2 regions of the Paucibacter soli genome follow, and region 1 is predicted to be linked to the other one. Evidence: predicted binding sites of a transcription regulator. Region 1 holds the regulator's gene; the other holds the start of a gene.
What was found. The regulator NrdR, encoded in region 1, represses ribonucleotide reductase genes. The targets are predictions, from matches to a motif close to CACNANATNTNGTG.
Positions count from the first base shown of each region.

Region 2: a site for NrdR is predicted at 6,785-6,798, ahead of WG898_RS06730 (ribonucleoside triphosphate reductase). Genes of this name have one in related genera too.

Region 1 is NZ_JBBHJW010000013.1:107,003-115,792, forward strand. Features, by position in the region: gene ribBA (bifunctional 3,4-dihydroxy-2-butanone-4-phosphate synthase/GTP cyclohydrolase II) at 1-890, opposite strand, end outside; gene ribD (bifunctional diaminohydroxyphosphoribosylaminopyrimidine deaminase/5-amino-6-(5-phosphoribosylamino)uracil reductase RibD) at 936-2,072, opposite strand; gene WG898_RS23375 (type IV pilus modification PilV family protein) at 2,089-3,255, opposite strand; gene WG898_RS23380 (pilus assembly PilX family protein) at 3,261-4,556, opposite strand; gene WG898_RS23385 (PilW family protein) at 4,538-5,251, opposite strand; gene WG898_RS23390 (pilus assembly FimT family protein) at 5,242-5,820, opposite strand; gene WG898_RS23395 (type IV pilin protein) at 5,805-6,275, opposite strand; gene WG898_RS23400 (GspH/FimT family protein) at 6,380-6,808, opposite strand; gene nrdR (transcriptional regulator NrdR) at 7,035-7,478, opposite strand; gene glyA (serine hydroxymethyltransferase) at 7,497-8,744, opposite strand.
Region 2 is NZ_JBBHJW010000002.1:442,336-451,125, reverse strand. Features, by position in the region: gene WG898_RS06765 (4Fe-4S binding protein) at 1-631, opposite strand, end outside; gene WG898_RS06760 (CbbQ/NirQ/NorQ/GpvN family protein) at 624-1,439, opposite strand; gene WG898_RS06755 (cbb3-type cytochrome c oxidase subunit I) at 1,436-2,863, opposite strand; gene WG898_RS06750 (c-type cytochrome) at 2,876-3,301, opposite strand; gene WG898_RS06745 (ribonucleotide reductase subunit alpha) at 3,418-3,810, shown strand; gene WG898_RS06740 (anaerobic ribonucleoside-triphosphate reductase activating protein) at 3,824-4,522, opposite strand; gene nrdD (anaerobic ribonucleoside-triphosphate reductase) at 4,543-4,725, opposite strand; gene WG898_RS06730 (ribonucleoside triphosphate reductase) at 4,764-6,779, opposite strand; gene WG898_RS06725 (hypothetical protein) at 7,118-7,408, shown strand; gene WG898_RS06720 (serine hydrolase domain-containing protein) at 7,620-8,790, shown strand, end outside.

The sequences.
Region 1 (8,790 bases):
GTGTCCTCGCCGGCGTTGAGCAGCAGGGCGGCGCCGCGACCCTCGGCCTGGATCTGCGCGAGTGCCTGGGGCAGGGGCCAGGAATGGCTGCAGGGGCCGATGTCCAGCAGGTCCAGCGCCGAGAAGGGCTCGTGCACGCGCACGGTGACCTCTTCGCCGGGCTGCCAGCTGCCCAGCGTGAGGGCCAGGTGCAGGGCACCGGTGCGGTCGCGGAACACCTGGCAGTCAAAGTCGCCCTGCGGCGTGCGCATGCTGCGCGTGGCCACACGCTGCACCAGCGATTCGTTGCGGCTGCGGTATTCGATCAGGTCGGCGATGGTGCCGATCTTCAGGCCATGCTCCTGGGCGAAGATCTCCAGGTCCGGCAGGCGCGCCATGGTGCCGTCGTCCTTCATGATCTCGCAGATCACCGCGGCGGGCGTGAGCCCGGCCATCTGCGAGAGATCGCAACCCGCCTCGGTATGGCCGGCGCGCATCAGCACGCCACCGTCCTGGGCCTGCAGCGGGAAGATATGGCCGGGCTGCACCAGGTCGCGGGCCTCGGCGCCGCGCGCCACCGCGGCCTGCACGGTGCGGGCGCGGTCGGCCGCCGAGATGCCGGTGGTGACGCCGGTGGCGGCCTCGATCGAAACCGTGAAGGCGGTGCCATGTTTGGTACCGTTGCGCGTGGCCATGGGCGGCAGCTGCAGGCGCTCGCAGCGCTCGCGCGTGAGCGTCAGGCAGATCAGGCCGCGGCCATACTTGGCCATGAAGTTGATGGCCTCGGGGGTGACATGTTCGGCCGCGAGCACAAGGTCACCCTCGTTTTCGCGGTCTTCTTCGTCAACCAGGATGACCATGCGGCCGGCCGCCAGTTCGGCCACCAGCTCGGGAATAGGGGATATCGGCATGGGCGCCATTGTAGGCGGCCCGGGACGCTGCCGAAGAGCGCAGGCTTAGTGCCAACCACCCATTGGACGAAGCCGCAGGCGCAGGTCGCTGCCGATGCGGTCGACCGCCTGCCAATCCCAGCTCGGCACGCCGTCCAGGCTTTGCAGCGCGTCCAGCGCGGCGAGATCGCGGCCGGGGCCGATCAGCTTGGGGGCCAGGTAGAGCAGCAACTCGTCCACCAGGTGCTCGCGCAGCAGCGAGGCATTGAGCTTGTGGCCGGCCTCGACGTGCAGTTCGTTGATGCCACGTTGACCTAGGTACTGCAGCAGCGCGGGCAGATCGACCTTGCCGCCCGGGCCGGGCAGGGCGACGATTTCGGCGCCGCGCTCGCGCAGGGCACGCACCGCGGCGCCCTGCAGATCGACCTGCCCGCAGGCCAGCAGGACCTGGCCGGGTGGCTGCAGGATGCGCGCCTGCGGCGAGGTTTCCAGGCGAGCGTCGACGATCACGCGCAGCGGCTGCAGGTGAGTGTCGATGCCACGCACGTCCAGCCGCGGGTCATCCTCGCGCACCGTGCCGATGCCGGTGAGGACGGCGCCGGCGCGCTTGCGCCAGCGCTGCCCATCGAGCCGCGCCTCGGGCCCGGTGATCCATTGGCTGACGCCGTTGCCGAGCGCGGTGCGACCGTCCAGCGAGGCGGCCATCTTCATGCGCACAAAGGGGCGCTGGCGCAGCATGCGCGAGAAGAAGCCGATATTGAGCTCGCGCGCCGGCCCGGCCAGCAGGCCATGCTCGATGGCGATGCCGGCGCTCTCCAGCCGCGCCAGGCCCTGGCCGGCGACCAGGGGGTTGGGGTCGGTGGTGGCCGCCACCACGCGGGCCAGGCCGGCGGCGATCAGGGCGTCGCAGCAGGGCGGGGTGCGGCCATGGTGCGAGCAGGGCTCCAGGGTCACATAGGCGGTAGCGCCGAATGCGCTGTGGCCGCGCGCCTGCACCTCGCGCAGCGCCATCACCTCGGCATGGGCCTGGCCCGCTGCCTGGGTATGGCCGACGCCGAGCACCATGCCCTTCGCATCGGTGATGACGCAGCCCACGCGCGGATTCGGTTCGCTCAGGCCGATGGCGAGTTCGGCAAGCGCCAGGGCATGGGCCATGGCATCGGCATCATTGCCATGGCGATCGGGGAGGCTTGGGTTGGACATGCGCGCAGTCTAGCCCTCAGGGCTGCAGACTGGCGGTGGCGGTGTTGACGAAGCGGCCGTTGGCGGGATCGGCGGGCTGCCCCGCCGGGCAATTGTTGGCAAAACTCACCACCAGGAAATTCTGCCTGGACAGCGGGCCGTTGACCTTGAGGTAGTCAAGCGGGTGTTCGGCGTTGTCGACCTTGCCGCTGCCGTCGTAGTCGGCGCTGTAGCGGCACACGCGGTAGTTGCCGGCGCCCAGGGGAATGCCGCTCAAGGTGATGCGGCCGGACCAGGTAGTCAGCACTGCGCTGTTGGGATAGACGATGCAGTAATAGGCCACCACGCTTTGGGCGCCCACCACGCCAGGTGCATCGTCAAAGCACTCGTAGGCCGGCGTCAGGTATTTGCCAAGGTCCACGAGCTGCAATTGCACATGCATCGGCAGGGCTGGGCTGGCCGGGCTCTCGGGATCGGCGGCAACCCCGGTGGAGAAGCGCACATAACCGCTCACGAAGTAGCCGGTGGTGACGATGTTGCAGCCGGCCAGGTCGTCCTTGGAGATGTCCGCGATCGCCTTGTCCACATTGCACTTGTTGGTGATCATGCCGGTCAGGTTGTTGAACACCCAGACCAGATTGGCGCCCTGCACCGGTTTGAACACGCTGGTACCGTCGCCCATGTTCTTCGCACCCTTGGGAATCTGCGCGTTGCGCTCAAGCGGCCGCCGTGCCGGGGCGCCTTCGACGGGCTGCTGGAGGAAAGCCGCCAGGGCGGGATCAACCGGCGCGACCAGGGAATCAAGCTGCAGCGTCAAGGGCTCGCCCGTACGATCGGCCCAGCGCACCGTCGTGGTGACCGAGGTCACCCCGTACTGCGGCAGCGCGACAACCTTGCGTTCGATGCCAAAGCTGGTGTTGGTGCCGGTGGACTGGGTCTCGTCACCGTCCGCGATGTCGGCAAAGGTCCGCACGCCGGATGCGGGGTTGGCGGGCGGGGTCAACTCGGAAAACGCGCGCTGCAATTCGACGTCCTGCTGCGACATGCGTATTGCCTCGCCCCGCTGCTTGGCCACATCGGCACTGCGCCTGAAATTGCTCTGCAGCCCGGCCAGCGCGACCATGCCAAACGCCATCACGACCACGGCCACCATGGCCTCGATGAGGGTCACGCCGCGCTGAAGATGTGCTGAGGATATGAACATGATGCTCAGTTGAGGCCAGGTATCCAACTGCCCGGTATGCGCACAAACGCGCCATGCTGCTTGTTCAGAATGGAGATGATTTGCGGGTCGTAGGCCAGGTCGACCAGGCCGGTGGCGCCGAAGCTGCCCTGGGTCACCAGGGCGCCGATCAGTTGCGAAGGCATGGCGCTGGCGTTGTCCCATTTCACATTGCCGGTGACGTAGATGACGCCATGGATCTGGATCGGACCGGTCACGGTCAGATTGCCATTCACGATCAACAGCACCGGGGCAGCGGCGCTGCCAAGCACCACGTTGTCAGCCAGCGTCGCGTCCTCGTTGATCCAGATGACATCGGCCGCCGCGGTGGCCGCAACGCCGGCCGCGGCCAGACAATCGCCATTGCACTGCACCGTCCGCACATTCGGTTGACCCTGGTAGCGGGTCAGCGACATGCCGAAATACCTGCGGAACATGGTCGCCGGCTGCAGGTTGGCATCCTGCTTGACGATCGCGTCCTGGGCCGGCGTGCCCGGCACGCTGGTGAGGCGGTCCGAGCTGCCCAGCAACTGGCCACCGGTCTGCACCACCAGCCCGTTGGTGCTTGGATCGCTGTTGTGCAGGCCCAGATTGGTGCCGAGGTTGACGTCCAGTGCGGCCACCAGCGGGCTGGCCGGCGGCATGCGCAAGGCACTCAGAAAACCGAGCCCGACGGTAACCGAGGTTTGCCCTATAGCACTGTCCACCATGGCCTGGTTGAACGTGGCGCAATCCGACAACAGGCTGCTACATCCGGTGACGTTGAGCAGCACGATGTTCTTCTGCGATCCCAGGCCGGGAAAGCGCACGCCAAAGCTGGGTTGCAGCGCGCTGGCATTGGCCGCCGGGCTGGTCGCGGCGCCAGCGGCCGGGCAATCGCAAACCCAGGTGTTCGGACCATTGGCCGTGCAGCCGGCGCGACTGAAGTTGGCAACGGGCAGTACGGGCCCATATCCCTGGGTGGGCAGGGCCGTCAGATAGCGCTGCCTGAAGTTGCTGCCCGGCGCGTTGACGGCTTGGCAGCTGGCATCCACATTCCCGCCATTGAGCATGGCGATCGCCCACTCGATGCCGGACTCGGCCGCTTCGGCGGCCACGCCGGAGCGGAAGTAGTTGCTGGCAATGCGCTGCTCGAATACCAGATTGCGATTGGCGTAGGCGGCCATCATGGCGAGCACGAAGAACAGCACCATCACCGTGACGAGCGTGGCCGCGCCTTGCTGGGCCGCCTTGGCGGACCGGAACCGAGGGCAGGCAAGCGCGTTCATGGCGTTGGCGGGCATGCGCCGGTCACGATTTCATCGTTGCGCACGCGCGCGCGCAGGCTCAGGGTTCGCTCGACCTCGGCATCGTGCGTGGCTACACCGCGTATGTTGATCCGCACATCGTGCACCTGCAGTGCCGGCGGGCAATTGGCCAAGCCGTTGCAGGGCATCAGGCAGTAGTCGGGCAGCGGCACCGCCTGGGTGTTAAGCGTGACCGTGAATTCCCTGACCTCCAGCATGGCCGGATCGGTCAGCGGCTGGTAGCTGCCACCCAGGCGGTATTCCAGCCGCTTGTTTCTGAGCCGGAAGCCATGCTGCTCGGCGTCGAGCGGCAGCACGGCCGGCGGCGCATGATTCTGCTTGTCGTCCCAGTAGCTGTAGGCGATCTCGTCGCCGCTCACGGCGGCTGGATCACCGGCGGCCAGAATTTGCATGCCGGTATAGGGGTTGCTGTCGGGCGAGCTGTTATCGGGCGCCCAGACCGAAGTGCTCGCCTTTGGCCAGGCACCTGCACGCTTGATGTCGCGCAGCATCATGTCGGCGGCGGCACGCAGATCCTGCTGAACCTGGGTTTCCAGCACCAGCCGCTTGTGGTCACCGATCTGGCTGGTGGCCATCACCACCGCGCCGGCCACCACGATCATGCCGACGGCCAGGCCCACCATCAGCTCGACGAGCGTCATGCCATGTTGGTGCAGGCGTTCTACTGGCATGGCGAAACCCCCGGCATGGATTGGTCGGGCGTACACATCGAGATACGCCCAAGCGGATTCATGCTGATCTGCAATTGCCCAACCCGACTGCTTTGTACCAACACGGAAAAATTGGGCGGGACTGGCGGCATCTGAGCCCCCACGAATTTCAGTCTGTCGCCTGCCTGCGGCTTTAGCTCGACCCCCGTCATGCGCGACACCTGCACCGTTTTCGATTCAATCAGCTGTACAAGAGGCCCGCTCACGCAGGCCGTTCCGGCAGGCCGCGTGCAAACGCAATCCATCCCTGGCCCTTTTGCCGCCGACAAGGTGTAGCAGCTTTGCTTGAGATCGCGATTGAACCAAAACTCCAGTTCCATCGAGCGCAGTCCCGCCTCCGAACGCGCATAGGCCAGGTTGGCGCGCAACTCGGCGGCCACCGCCTCGACGCGGTAGCGCGCCAGCATGTCGGCCAGATTGGGCCAGGCCACGCCCAGCAACACGCCCAGAATGGCGAGTGCGACCATCACCTCGACGAGGCCCACGCCCTGGTGTTGATGCTGTTGCCGCTTGCTCATTTTGGCCAGCATGTATCTGCACTGTCCGAGTTGGCCCCGTTCAGGGCGCCGTACTTGGACGTACCGCCCTTCATCGTGATGGACATGCTGCTGCAGTCGCTGTCAGCCGTTTGCAGGCCACCGGCACGGGGTGTGGCAACAAGCGTGTAACCCGTTGCCGACGCGTTCTTGATGGCGATGTCGTAATGCTTGGCATCGGCATTGGCCGGCAGGCCCATGTCCGCCAAGGAGTCCGCATAGCCTGGCTTGTTGGCGCGCCAGCGCTCCTGGGCCTGCTGTACGGTGGCCAAGGCCGAAATGGCATCGGCACGCCGGCTCTTGGCAACATATTGCCGATAAGCCGGCAGGGCCACCACGGCCAGTATGGCCAGAATGGCCACGGTGACTATCAGTTCAACCAGCGTGAAGCCAGCGGCGCTCCTGGCGAGGCGACGCCGATGTGCGGTGGAAGAGGGTTGTTTGATCACGGTCCGATTATTTGGCGCGGATTCGTGACAAGCTGCACGAACGGACGCCGCTCGTCAGCGCGAGTGGACCGCTCGTCCGCGCTCCCCCTTGCTTGAGGGGGGACTCAGCAGCGCGGCAAGGCGCCGTGGTCGGAGTCCGGCGAGCAGGACCTGATCCTCCCCATGATGCTGACGATGTGCCGCACCACTGCGCCGTCCTTGGCGCTGATCTCGATCGTGGCGGCCGAACTGACCGTGCCCTGCTCACCCTTGAAGGTCATGCGACCGACGTTGGAGCGTATCTGGGTAGCGCTGCTGCTGGGCAACCAATGCGCACGGACCAGCGCGCCTGCCGTACCGCAGCTGACCTTGCCGGTGTTGTCGCAGGCGCAGTCCGTCGTCTTGCCCATATGCATCCAATAGCAGGAGCCCTCGGCGCCGTCGGCAAAGCTCAGATGGATGCTGCTGCCGCTGCGCACCGATTCGCTGCGGGCGTACTGCAAATCGACGTAGAGCTCAGAGGCAACGGCATGCAGGCGGCTGCGTTCGCGCAAATGCCTCAAGGCTTGCAGTGCGGGCAGCGAGAGCAGGCACAGTATGGCGAGGCATATGCAGATCTCCAGCACGGAGACACCGCTGGAGTTTCGCCACGCGGCTGCGCGTCGCTGCTGTGTTGAGCCGTCCATGAAGCACCTCGCCGTTCAAGCCTTGGCGGTGCTGAAAACTTAGCGCGTGGTATCCGGTGTTTCATTCACCCCAAAGTGGGAGTGATGGGGGTGGTCAGATCTCGCGTATCAGCTGCCGGAACTCGTCCACATCTTCGAAGCTGCGGTAGACCGAGGCAAAGCGCACATAGGCCACTTTGTCGATGCGCTTGAGCTCGCGCATCACCAACTCGCCCAGCCGGGTGGACGGAATTTCCTTGGCGCCGCTTGCGAGCAGTTTTTCGTGGATGCGCTCCAGCGCTGCATCGATCTGCTCGATGCTCACCGGGCGTTTGCGCAGCGCCAGCTGCATGGATGCGCGCACCTTGCTCGGATCGAACTCGGCGCGCGTGCCATCCTTCTTGACCACCGCGGGCATGGCGATTTCCGCCCGTTCGTAGGTGGTGAAGCGCTTCTCGCAGCCCTGGCAGCGGCGCCGCCGACGCACCACGTCGCCCTCGTCGGACTCCCGGGTTTCGGCAACCTGGGTTTCGTGGTGTCCGCAAAAAGGGCAACGCATATGGGGCGGCGGCTCGGCTCAGCGGTAGACGGGGAAGTCGCGCGTCAGCGCGGCCACCTTGGCGCGCACCGCTTCGAGATTCGCCTCGTCGTGCGGCTTGTCGAGCACATCGGCGATCAGGTGCGCGGTCTGGCGTACCTGCTCTTCCTTGAAGCCGCGTGTCGTCATGGCCGGCGTGCCCAGGCGGATGCCGCTGGTGACCATGGGCTTCTGCGGATCGTTGGGGATGCCGTTCTTGTTACAGGTCATGTGGGCCTTGCCCAACAGGGCCTCGGCTTCCTTGCCGGTCAGGCCCTTGGGACGCAGGTCCACCAGCATCACATGGCTTTCGGTACCGCCCGAGACGATGCGCAGACCGCGCGCTATCAGCGTCTCGGCCAGCACCTTGGCGTTCTTCACCACCTGTTCCTGGTAGGCCTTGAACTCGGGCGTCAGCGCCTCCTTGAAGGCCACCGCCTTGCCGGCGATCACATGCATCAGCGGGCCGCCCTGGATGCCGGGGAAGATCGCGCTGTTGATCTGCTTGGCCACATGCTCCTTCATCAGGATGATGCCGCCGCGCGGGCCGCGCAGGCTCTTGTGGGTGGTGGAGGTCACCACATCGGCATGCGGCACCGGGTTGGGGTAGACGCCCGCGGCGATCAGGCCGGCGTAATGCGCCATGTCCACCATGAAATAGGCGCCGATTTCCTTGGCCACCTTGGCAAAGCGCTCGAAATTGATGCGCAGGCTGAAGGCCGAGGCGCCGGCGATGATGAGCTTGGGCTTGTGCTCGCGCGCCAGACGCTCCATCGCCTCGTAATCGATGTCTTCCTGCTCGGTCAGGCCGTAGCTGACGACCTTGAACCACTTGCCGCTCATGTTCAGCGGCATGCCGTGGGTCAGGTGGCCGCCTTCGGACAGGCTCATGCCCATGATGGTGTCGCCCGGCTGCAGCAGCGCGAAGAACACGCCCTGGTTGGCCTGCGAACCCGAGTTGGGCTGCACATTGGCATGCTCGGCGCCGAACAGCTGCTTGACGCGGTCGATCGCCAGCTGCTCCACCACATCCACGTATTCGCAACCGCCGTAGTAACGCTTGCCGGGATAGCCCTCGGCGTACTTGTTGGTCAGCTGGCTGCCCTGCGCCTGCATGACCGCCGGCGAGGTGTAGTTCTCCGAGGCGATCAGCTCGATATGGTCTTCCTGGCGCTGGTTCTCATTCAGCACGGCGGCCCACAGGTCGGGGTCTACGTTGGCGAGAGTCGATTGGCTGCGGTCAAACATGGTGTTGGGATGCTGGCTGTACGTTGGAGCCCGACGGCCACGTCAC
Region 2 (8,790 bases), on a different contig from region 1:
ACAGATGGCGCGCCAGCAGCATTTCGGCGCTGAAGACCGCGCCGCCGATGAAGACGAAGCGCGCCTGGTTGGGCGTCAGCGTGCCATGCACGAGGCCGCCCCAGATCTGCGCCGGCGGCAACAGATAGGTCAGCAGGGTAATGGACCAGGCAAAGCCGAAGAACAGCCCGCTGAACAAGAACAACGGCCACCAGCCCCGGTGTCCCTGGGCATTGCGCTCGCGCTCCCAGAGGCTGTATTTGCCGGTGGCGCGGTGCAGCAGCTCGTTGAGGGTCTCGACCAGCGAGAAATGCGGACACAGCCAGCCGCAGTAGACACGGCCGTAGCGCCAGGCCAGGGTCATGAAACCCACCACGAAGAGCAGCGCCGGCAGGATGCCGCGCAAGAGGATGGACAGCGCCGCCTGGTTGGCCGTGATCTCGCCGCGCATGAAGGCGTCTATGCCCAGCGACCAGCGGAAGCCCAGGAACCAGAGCTGGGTCTCCTGCAGGTCGAAGCGCAACAGGTTCAGCGCCGGCGCCAGCAGGAACAGCGCGAAGAAGCCGAACTGGGTGAAACGCCGCAGGCGCTGCAGGCGGGCCATGCGGCCCGACTGTGCCTGTGCTGACTCGGCGAGCACGATCTCATGCATCGCCGACAACGGCCAATACAACCTCGGCCAGCGCCGCGGCGGTCTCGGCATCGTCGGTGAGTGCATCCACCACGGCGGCCCGGCAGGCCGCGCTGAGCGTCAGGCCGGCCACCGCCAGGCGTGCCGCCATCACCAGCAAGCGGGTGCTGGCGGTTTCTTCCAGATCATGCTCGGTGAGGCGGCGCAGCGCCTGCGCCAGCCGCACCAGGCGTGCCGCCTGCTCGGCCGTGCAGCCGCTCTCGGCGCGCACGATGCGCTGCTCCACTTCCGGTGCCGGATAGTCCAGGCTCAGCGCCACGAAGCGCTGGCGCGTGCTGGGCTTGAGCCCCTTGAGCAGGTTCTGGTAGCCGGGGTTGTAGCTGATCACCAGCATGAAGCCGGGTGCGGCGTCCAGCAGCTCGCCGGTGCGCTCGATGGGCAGCTGGCGGCGGTCGTCGGCCAGCGGGTGCAGCACCACGGTGGTGTCCTTGCGCGCCTCCACCACCTCGTCGAGGTAGAGGATCGCGCCCTGGCGCACCGCACGGGTGAGCGGGCCATCGCACCAGCGCGTATTGCCGCCTTCGATCAGGTGGCGGCCCACCAGGTCGGCGGCGCTGAGGTCGTCGTGGCAACTCACCGTCACCAGCGGGCGGCCCAGGCGCGCGGCCATATGCTCCACCAGCCGCGTCTTGCCGCAGCCGGTGGGCCCCTTGATCAAGAGGGGCAGGCGGCTGGCATGGGTCTGTTCGAAGAGCCGGCATTCATCGCCCTGTGAGGCGTAGAAGGGCAGCTCCTCGCGCAAGCCGCGCGCGCTCAGCATCTCCATCATGCAGCCCTCAGGCGGCCATTCGTCGTCGCCTCGTCGGCCTCATCGGCACCCTCGCCGATGAAGAAGCTGGCCAGATAGGTGAGCAGGCCGCACAGGAACATCACGCCACCGGCCACACGCACCCAGTAGAAGAAGCGCAGCTGGTCTTGCGTGGCCATGAAGCCCATCGCACCCTCGGTGGGCATGCGCTGCAGCCAGATCTGCAGGATGCCGGCGCCGGTCAGGGCCAGCACCATCACCGCCATACCGATGGTCATGATCCAGAAGCTCCACATCTCGACGGCCTGGGCACGGCGCGGATTGGCCTCACGGCCGCGCAGGATAGGCATGGCATAGCTGATCATCGCGATCACCACCAGCACATAGGCACCGTAGAAGGCCAGGTGGCCGTGCGCCGCGGTGATCTGGCTGCCGTGGGTGTAGTAGTTGACCGGGCTGAGCGTGTGGATGAAGCCCCACAGGCCGGCGCCCAGGAAGCCCATCACCGCGCAACCGACGGCCCACAGCACCGCTGCCTGGTTGGGATGCTCGCGCTTGCGACGCTGCACCATATTGAAGGCGAACAGGGTCATCATGAAGAAGGGAATCGGCTCCATCGCGCTGAACACGCTACCCACCCATTGCCAGTAGCCCGGCAGGCCGATGAAGAAGAAGTGGTGGCCGGTACCCAGGATGCCGGTGACCAGGGCCATGGTGATGATCAGGTACAGCCACTTGTCGATCACCTCACGGTCGACGCCGGTGGTCTTGATCAGCACGAAGGCCAAGAGCGCGCCCAGGATCAGCTCCCAGGTGCCTTCCACCCAGAGGTGGACGACGAACCACCAGTACATCTTGTCGCGCACCAGGTTGCTGGGGTTGACGAAGCTGAACAGGAACATCAGCGCCAGGCCCCACAAGCCCATCAGCAGCACCAGGGTGATCGCCGTCTTGCGGCCCTTCAACACCGTCATGCTGATGTTGAATAGGAAGGCCAGCGCCACCACCACGATGCCCAGCTTGGTCGGCAGGGGCTGCTCGAGGAACTCGCGCCCCATGGTGGCCAGCAGGTTGTTGCCGGTCATCTCGGCCAGCGTGGCGTAAGGCACCAGCAGATAGCCCAGGATGGTGGCGCCACCCGCGGCGAGGAAGACCCAGAACAGGATCTTGGCCAGCAGCGGGCTGTAAAGCTCGGTCTCGGCTTCTTCCGGCACCAGGTAATAGGCCGAGCCCATGAAGCCCATCAAGAGCCACACGATGAGCAGGTTCGTGTGCACCATGCGGGCGATGTTGAAGGGGATGGCCGGAAACACCAGGTCGCCGATCAGGTACTGCAGGCCCAGGGTCAGGCCGAACACGATCTGGCCCACGAAGAGTGCGATCGCGCCCATGAAATAGAGCTTGGCGACCGACTGCGATTTGAACTTGAGAGTGGCTGTTTTCATGTCTGTCTCTCCTCAACCTTCAATGTTCGGCGGCCACTTCTCGGTGTCCACGCCATTGGTCCATTTGAGGAACTCGACCAGGTCGTCGAGCTGCTTGTCGTCCAGATGGAAGTTGGGCATCTGGCGGCGGCCCGGCGCACCGGTGGGCTGGGCCTTGATCCAGGCCTTGATGAAGTCGGGCCCGCGGCGGGTGTAGACATTGCCCAGCTCGGGCGCGAAGTAGGCGCCCTCGCCCAGCAAGGTATGGCAACCGATGCAGTTGCGGGTTTCCCAGATATGCTTGCCACGCACCACGGCAGGCGTGATATCGGCGGATTTGGAGCGCTGCGGGATGCGTTGCTCGGTATCGAAGATCAGCACGGCAAACAGCAGCACGAAGAACAGCGAGCCACCGTAGAAGATATTGCGTGCCATCTGGCTGGTGAAGCCTCGGCTCATGGAATGCCTCCGACGTATAGAAAAAAGGAATGTGGGTAGCCTAGGGATTTGCTCGGGAATTTCCTTGAACCGGGATAAGGAAATGCCAACAGGCCTCGCGTCCAATCACATCCAACATGAATATCTCGAACTTTGAAGACCTGCTGCTGGCCGCGCGCCAGCAGCCCGAAGCCCAGCGCCTCTTGCTGGTGTTTGCCGGCGCCAGCCTCAGCCCCGAGGCCACGCCGGCCGAGCGCGCCGCCTTCGAGGCCGGCCATGGCGGCGAGCTGGAGCCGCTGATGTGCGTGGACAAGGACCCGGCCGAGCTGCAGGGCTTTGCCGCCCTGGCCGCCGAGGCCGAAGCCATGGGCCAGCCCTGGGTGCTGGTGTTCGCCGCCGCCCTCTCCGGCCCGGCCGACGCCGCGCGCGTCGACGCCGCGCTCAAGCGCATGGTGGAAAGCGTGCGCAGCGGGCAGCTAGGCAGTTTCATCCCCTTCGACCGGCAGGGGCAGGCGGTGCAGCTGGGCTGATGGAGGGGGCTGATCAGCCGCGCCGCAGCTCCAGCCCCGGCATGCGCTCGCGCAGCTGCGCCAGCAGCGCGGCATCGGGATAGTCGGGCGGCACCGGCGCGAGCGCTTCGCCCGCCACGCCATCGGGGCGCGCGATCTGCAGGGCCCAGCGGCGCACGCCGGTGCCGGCCAGTTGCTCGGCCAGTTGCCGCAGCGCCGCGCCATCGTGCAGGGCCGGATGGATGGTGCTGCGGCATTCATAGCTCAGGCCCGAGGCGGCCAGCAGGGCCAGGCTTTGCGCCACTGCGGCTTCGGCGCCGGGCACGCCGGTGATGCGCCGGTGCAGCGCCGCATCCGCCAGCGGCGCCTTGATGTCCAGCCCCACCCAGTCCAGCAAGGGCAGCAGCGTGGCCAGGCGCTCGGGATAGAGGCCGGCGGTATGCAGGCCGACCTTGAAACCGCGCGCGCGCACCTGCGCGGCGGCGCGCGGCAGGGCCGCGTCCAGCGTGGGTTCGCCGCCGCTGAACACCAGCGCGTCCAGCAGGCCGCGGCGCCGCTCCAGCCAGGCCAGCAGCTCGGTCCAGCCAAGCCGGCCCGGGCCGCGCGGCTGCAGCCCGGGGTTGTGGCAGTAGACGCAGCGCCAGGGGCAGCCCTGCAGAAACACCACCGCGGCGAGTTGGCCCGGATAGTCCAGGCTGCTGAAGGGCGTCAGCCCGGCCACCGCCGGCCCCATCGCCGGCGGCGATGGGGCGCTCAAGCCGCCGTCGCGGCCTGGCCGAGTGGCCGTTCCTGAAAGCACAGCCGCTCCTTGAATTCGCCCTGCTTGCCGGTGTTGAAGGATGCCACCGGCCGGTGGTAGCCCATCACGCGGGTCCAGATCTCGCAGCGCTGACGCTCGTGCTCCTGCAGCTCCGCATGGGTTGTCGTTGGGGTCATGTCTTGCCTCCTTGGCTAGGGTATGGAATTGAACTTCATCAGGCCGCCACCGCGGCCCGATGTTTGCGCGCCAGCGCCTCGGCGTCGCAATGTGGGCAGAACTCGTGGCGCCCGCTCAGATAGCCATGCGTGGGGCAGATCGAGAAGGTGGGCGTCACGGTGATATAGGGCAGCTTGAAACGCGACAGCGAGCGCCGCACCAGCTCGCGGCAGGCCGTGCTGCTGGAGAGCGCCTCGTTCATATACAGGTGCAGCACCGTGCCGCCGGTGTATTTGCGCTGCAGCTCGTCCTGGCGCTCGAGCGCCTCGAAGGGGTCGTCGGTGAAGCCCACCGGCAGCTGCGAGCTGTTGGTGTAGTAGGGCTGCTCGGACGTGCCGGCCTGCAGGATGCCGGGGAAGCGCCGCTTGTCTTCCTTGGCGAAGCGATAGGTCGTGCCCTCGGCCGGCGTGGCCTCGAGGTTGTAGAGATGGCCGGTCTGCTCCTGGAACTCGACCATGCGCGCGCGCACATGGTCCAGGAGGCGCACGGCCAGCGCATGGCCGGCGGGCGTGCTGATGTCGTCCGCATCGGCGCTGAAGTTGCGGATCATCTCGTTGATACCGTTCACGCCCAGGGTCGAGAAATGGTTGCGCAGCGTGCCCAGGTAGCGCTTGGTATAGGGGAACAGGCCCTCGTCCATGAGGCGCTGTATCAGCTTGCGCTTGATCTCCAGGCTGTCGCGCCCCAGCGCCAGCAGCTCGTCGAGGCGGCGCAGCAGGCCGGCCTCGTCGCCGGCGTGCAGATGCCCTAAGCGCGCGCAGTTGATCGTCACCACACCCAGCGAGCCGGTCTGCTCGGCCGAGCCGAACAGGCCGTTGCCACGCTTGAGCAGCTCGCGCAGATCCAGCTGCAGGCGGCAGCACATCGAGCGCACCATATTCGGCTGCAGCTCGGAATTGAGGAAGTTCTGGAAATACGGCAGGCCGTAGCGCGCCGTCATCTCGAACAGGGCCGTCGCGTTGGGGCTGTCCCAGTCGAAATCGGGCGTGATGTTGTAGGTCGGGATCGGAAAGGTGAAGGCCCTGCCCCTGGCATCGCCGGCCATCATCACCTCGATATAGGCACGGTTGATCAGGTCCATCTCGGCCTGCAGCTCGCCATAGCGAAACGGCAGCTCGCGCCCGGCGATCATCGGCACCTGCTCGCGCAGGTCCTCGGGGCAGGTCCAGTCGAAGGTCAGGTTGGTAAAAGGCGTCTGCGTGCCCCAGCGCGAGGGCACGTTGAGGTTGTAGACCAGTTCCTGCATGCACTGGCGCACCTGCTCGTAGCTGAGCCCATCCTGGCGCACATAGGGCGCCAGATAGGTGTCGAAGCTGGAAAAAGCCTGCGCCCCCGCCCACTCGTTCTGCAGCGTGCCCAGGAAATTGACGATCTGGCCTACCGCGCTGGAGAGATGGCGCGGCGGTGCCGATTCGACCTTGCCCGCCACACCGTTCAGCCCCTCGTTGAGCAGGGTGCGCAGCGACCAGCCGGCGCAGTAACCGCTGAGCATGTCGAGGTCGTGGATGTGCAGATCGGCCTCGCGATGCGCGCGCCCCACCGCGGGTGGGTAGACCTGGTCCAGCCAGTAGTTGGCCACCACCTTGCCGGAGACGTTCAGGATCAGCCCGCCCAGGCTCCAGCCCTGGTTGGCATTGGCCTTGATGCGCCAGTCGCGCTGCTGCAGGTATTCGTCCATGGTGGCCTGCACGTCCACCAGGGTCTGGCGCGCGCCGCGCAGCTGGCGGTGCTGCTCGCGGTACACCACATAGGCGCGCAGCGTGTGGCGCAGGCCGGCATCGAACAGCGCCGCCTCGACGGCATCCTGCACCTGCTCGATCTGCGGGCAGGCCAGCCCCTGCAGGCGCGGCAGCACCGCCGCCTGCGTCAGCTGCTGCGCGCGCTGCGCATCCAACTCGCCGGTGGCCGCGCCGGCGCGCGCCAGCGCGCTGGCAATCTTGGCCGCGTCGAAGGCGACGACGCGCCCGTCTCGTTTCATCAGCGCGCTAGGCTGCTGGGTCGCTTGAATGGACATGAAAAACCTATATCTAGTGTCAGGCCGGCAGGATAGACACTAGATATGTGGTCAACAAGACCTGACCCCGGCGATCTGCGCGGGCTTTGCGCCAGCGCAAAATGCGAGGGCGAACTCGGCAACCCTGCGACGGCCATGCAGGCAAAGCCCAGGGCGGGTGGCCGCTGCGGCCCGGATGCGGAGGCCCTCGCTGCGGTGCCGAGCATCGCAGCCGGCCCGAGCTTGCGCATCGCTCAAAGCGATGCGTCGAGCGCCGCAATTGGTCAACGCTGTGCGCCACTACTGCTGAACAGCTTCAAGGCAAGATTGACGATACACCCAGCACCAAGGAAGAACAGGTGCTGCTCGTGAAAGAGCTAAAGGCGGTCAAGAAGGACCTTCAACTGCAAAAGAAGGAACTCGCTGTACGCATGAAGGACATTCGCACCGTAGCACGTCAGCGGTCAGCGAGCGCGGCAACGTCCATTACGGCAATCCTTACTAATCGCAAATACACTGCTGCCGAGCGGCGAAGCATCGTTTACGCAAAGGAGCGTGCGCTGGCCCCTCACGAAGATGCGAAGGCAGCCATTGAGCGCCAGATTCTTGCTATGGAGCACGATATTCTTCGGGTCGAGTCATTTACCTGACGCGCACCGATTGTCGGCGGGCACACGATTGCATTGGACGATGACGGGAACCTGGCGGCGACACCTTTAGATCACTTGGCGGCATTCGCTCTGTCAAATGCATGTTGAATCGTTCCTCTACGCCTTCGGTGCAGCGGCGGTCTTGCCTCACTTTGATGAGTCAACTGCAAGAATTGGCCTTTCGGTGTCGCCGCCTCGCAGACTTGAGTGAGTGAAGAACGTGAGAGTGCTCGAACGGATCGCCATCGTTGCTTACCTGGCCGCGCTTGCGATCACCGGCGTAAAGGCGGCAGCGCAGCAGGAGAAGTGGCCAACGCAAGGCTGGCCCCGTTCCTCACCCGAAGCGCAAGGAATGGACTCGGAAGTCCTCGCCGAAGCATTCGACGAGATTCGCCGGCGCCAGATCGCGATTCACAGCCTAACGATCGTCCGCGATGGATACCTCGTGCTGGATGCGTACTTCTGGCCGTTCCAGGACAACCTCATGCACGACATGGCGTCGGTGACCAAGGGCGTCACCTCCACGCTCGTCGGCGTCGCCATCGGACAGCACAAGGTGAGCAGCGTGGCGCAAGCAATGATGGAGATTCTGGGCGCGCGGGCCACCGCCAAGCTCGACTCGCGCAAGACGCGCTTGACGGTGGAACACCTGCTCACGATGACATCCGGGCTCGACTGCCACCAGCAGCAGGGGGAGATCACTCTGACCCAGATGAGGAAGAGTCCAGATTGGATAGGGTTCATGTTTGATCTCCCGATGGTGGCCGAGCCCGGTAGCGTCTACGAGTACTGCTCCGGCGGCATGCACCTGCTCTCCGGGATCATCACCAAAGCGACCGGCGGGAGCGCGCTCGACTTCGCTCGGCGCACGTTGTTTGCTCCCCTCGGTATTGGCGACGCCGCGTGGCCGTCCGACTCCCAGGGGATTTCGCACGGCTGGGGCGACTTGCACCTTCAGCCTCGCGACATGGCGAAGATCGGCTATCTCTGGCTGCGAGGTGGCCAGTGGGAGGATCGGCAACTCGTTCCAACAGAGTGGATGCGAGCCGCCGTCCAGGCGCACGCTTACCCGGGGAGCAGCACAGCAACGGGGTACGGCTACGGTCTCTGGATCTATCCCGACAGGAGCCCGCCGATGTTCGAAGGACTCGGTCGAGGCGGGCAGCGCATAAGCGTCGTGCCGGCGAAGAACCTCGTTGTCGTGTTCACGGGAGGAGAGTTCGAGCCGGGCGACATCGGCCAGTTCATCGGCCGCGCAATCAAATCCGACCGCGCGTTGCCCGAGAACCCGGCAGGAGCGAGGCGACTCGCGAGTGTCGTACGGGCTGCGACGGAGCCGCCGGCTGCGCGACCGCTCACCCAAGCGCCGCTGTTGGCAGAGG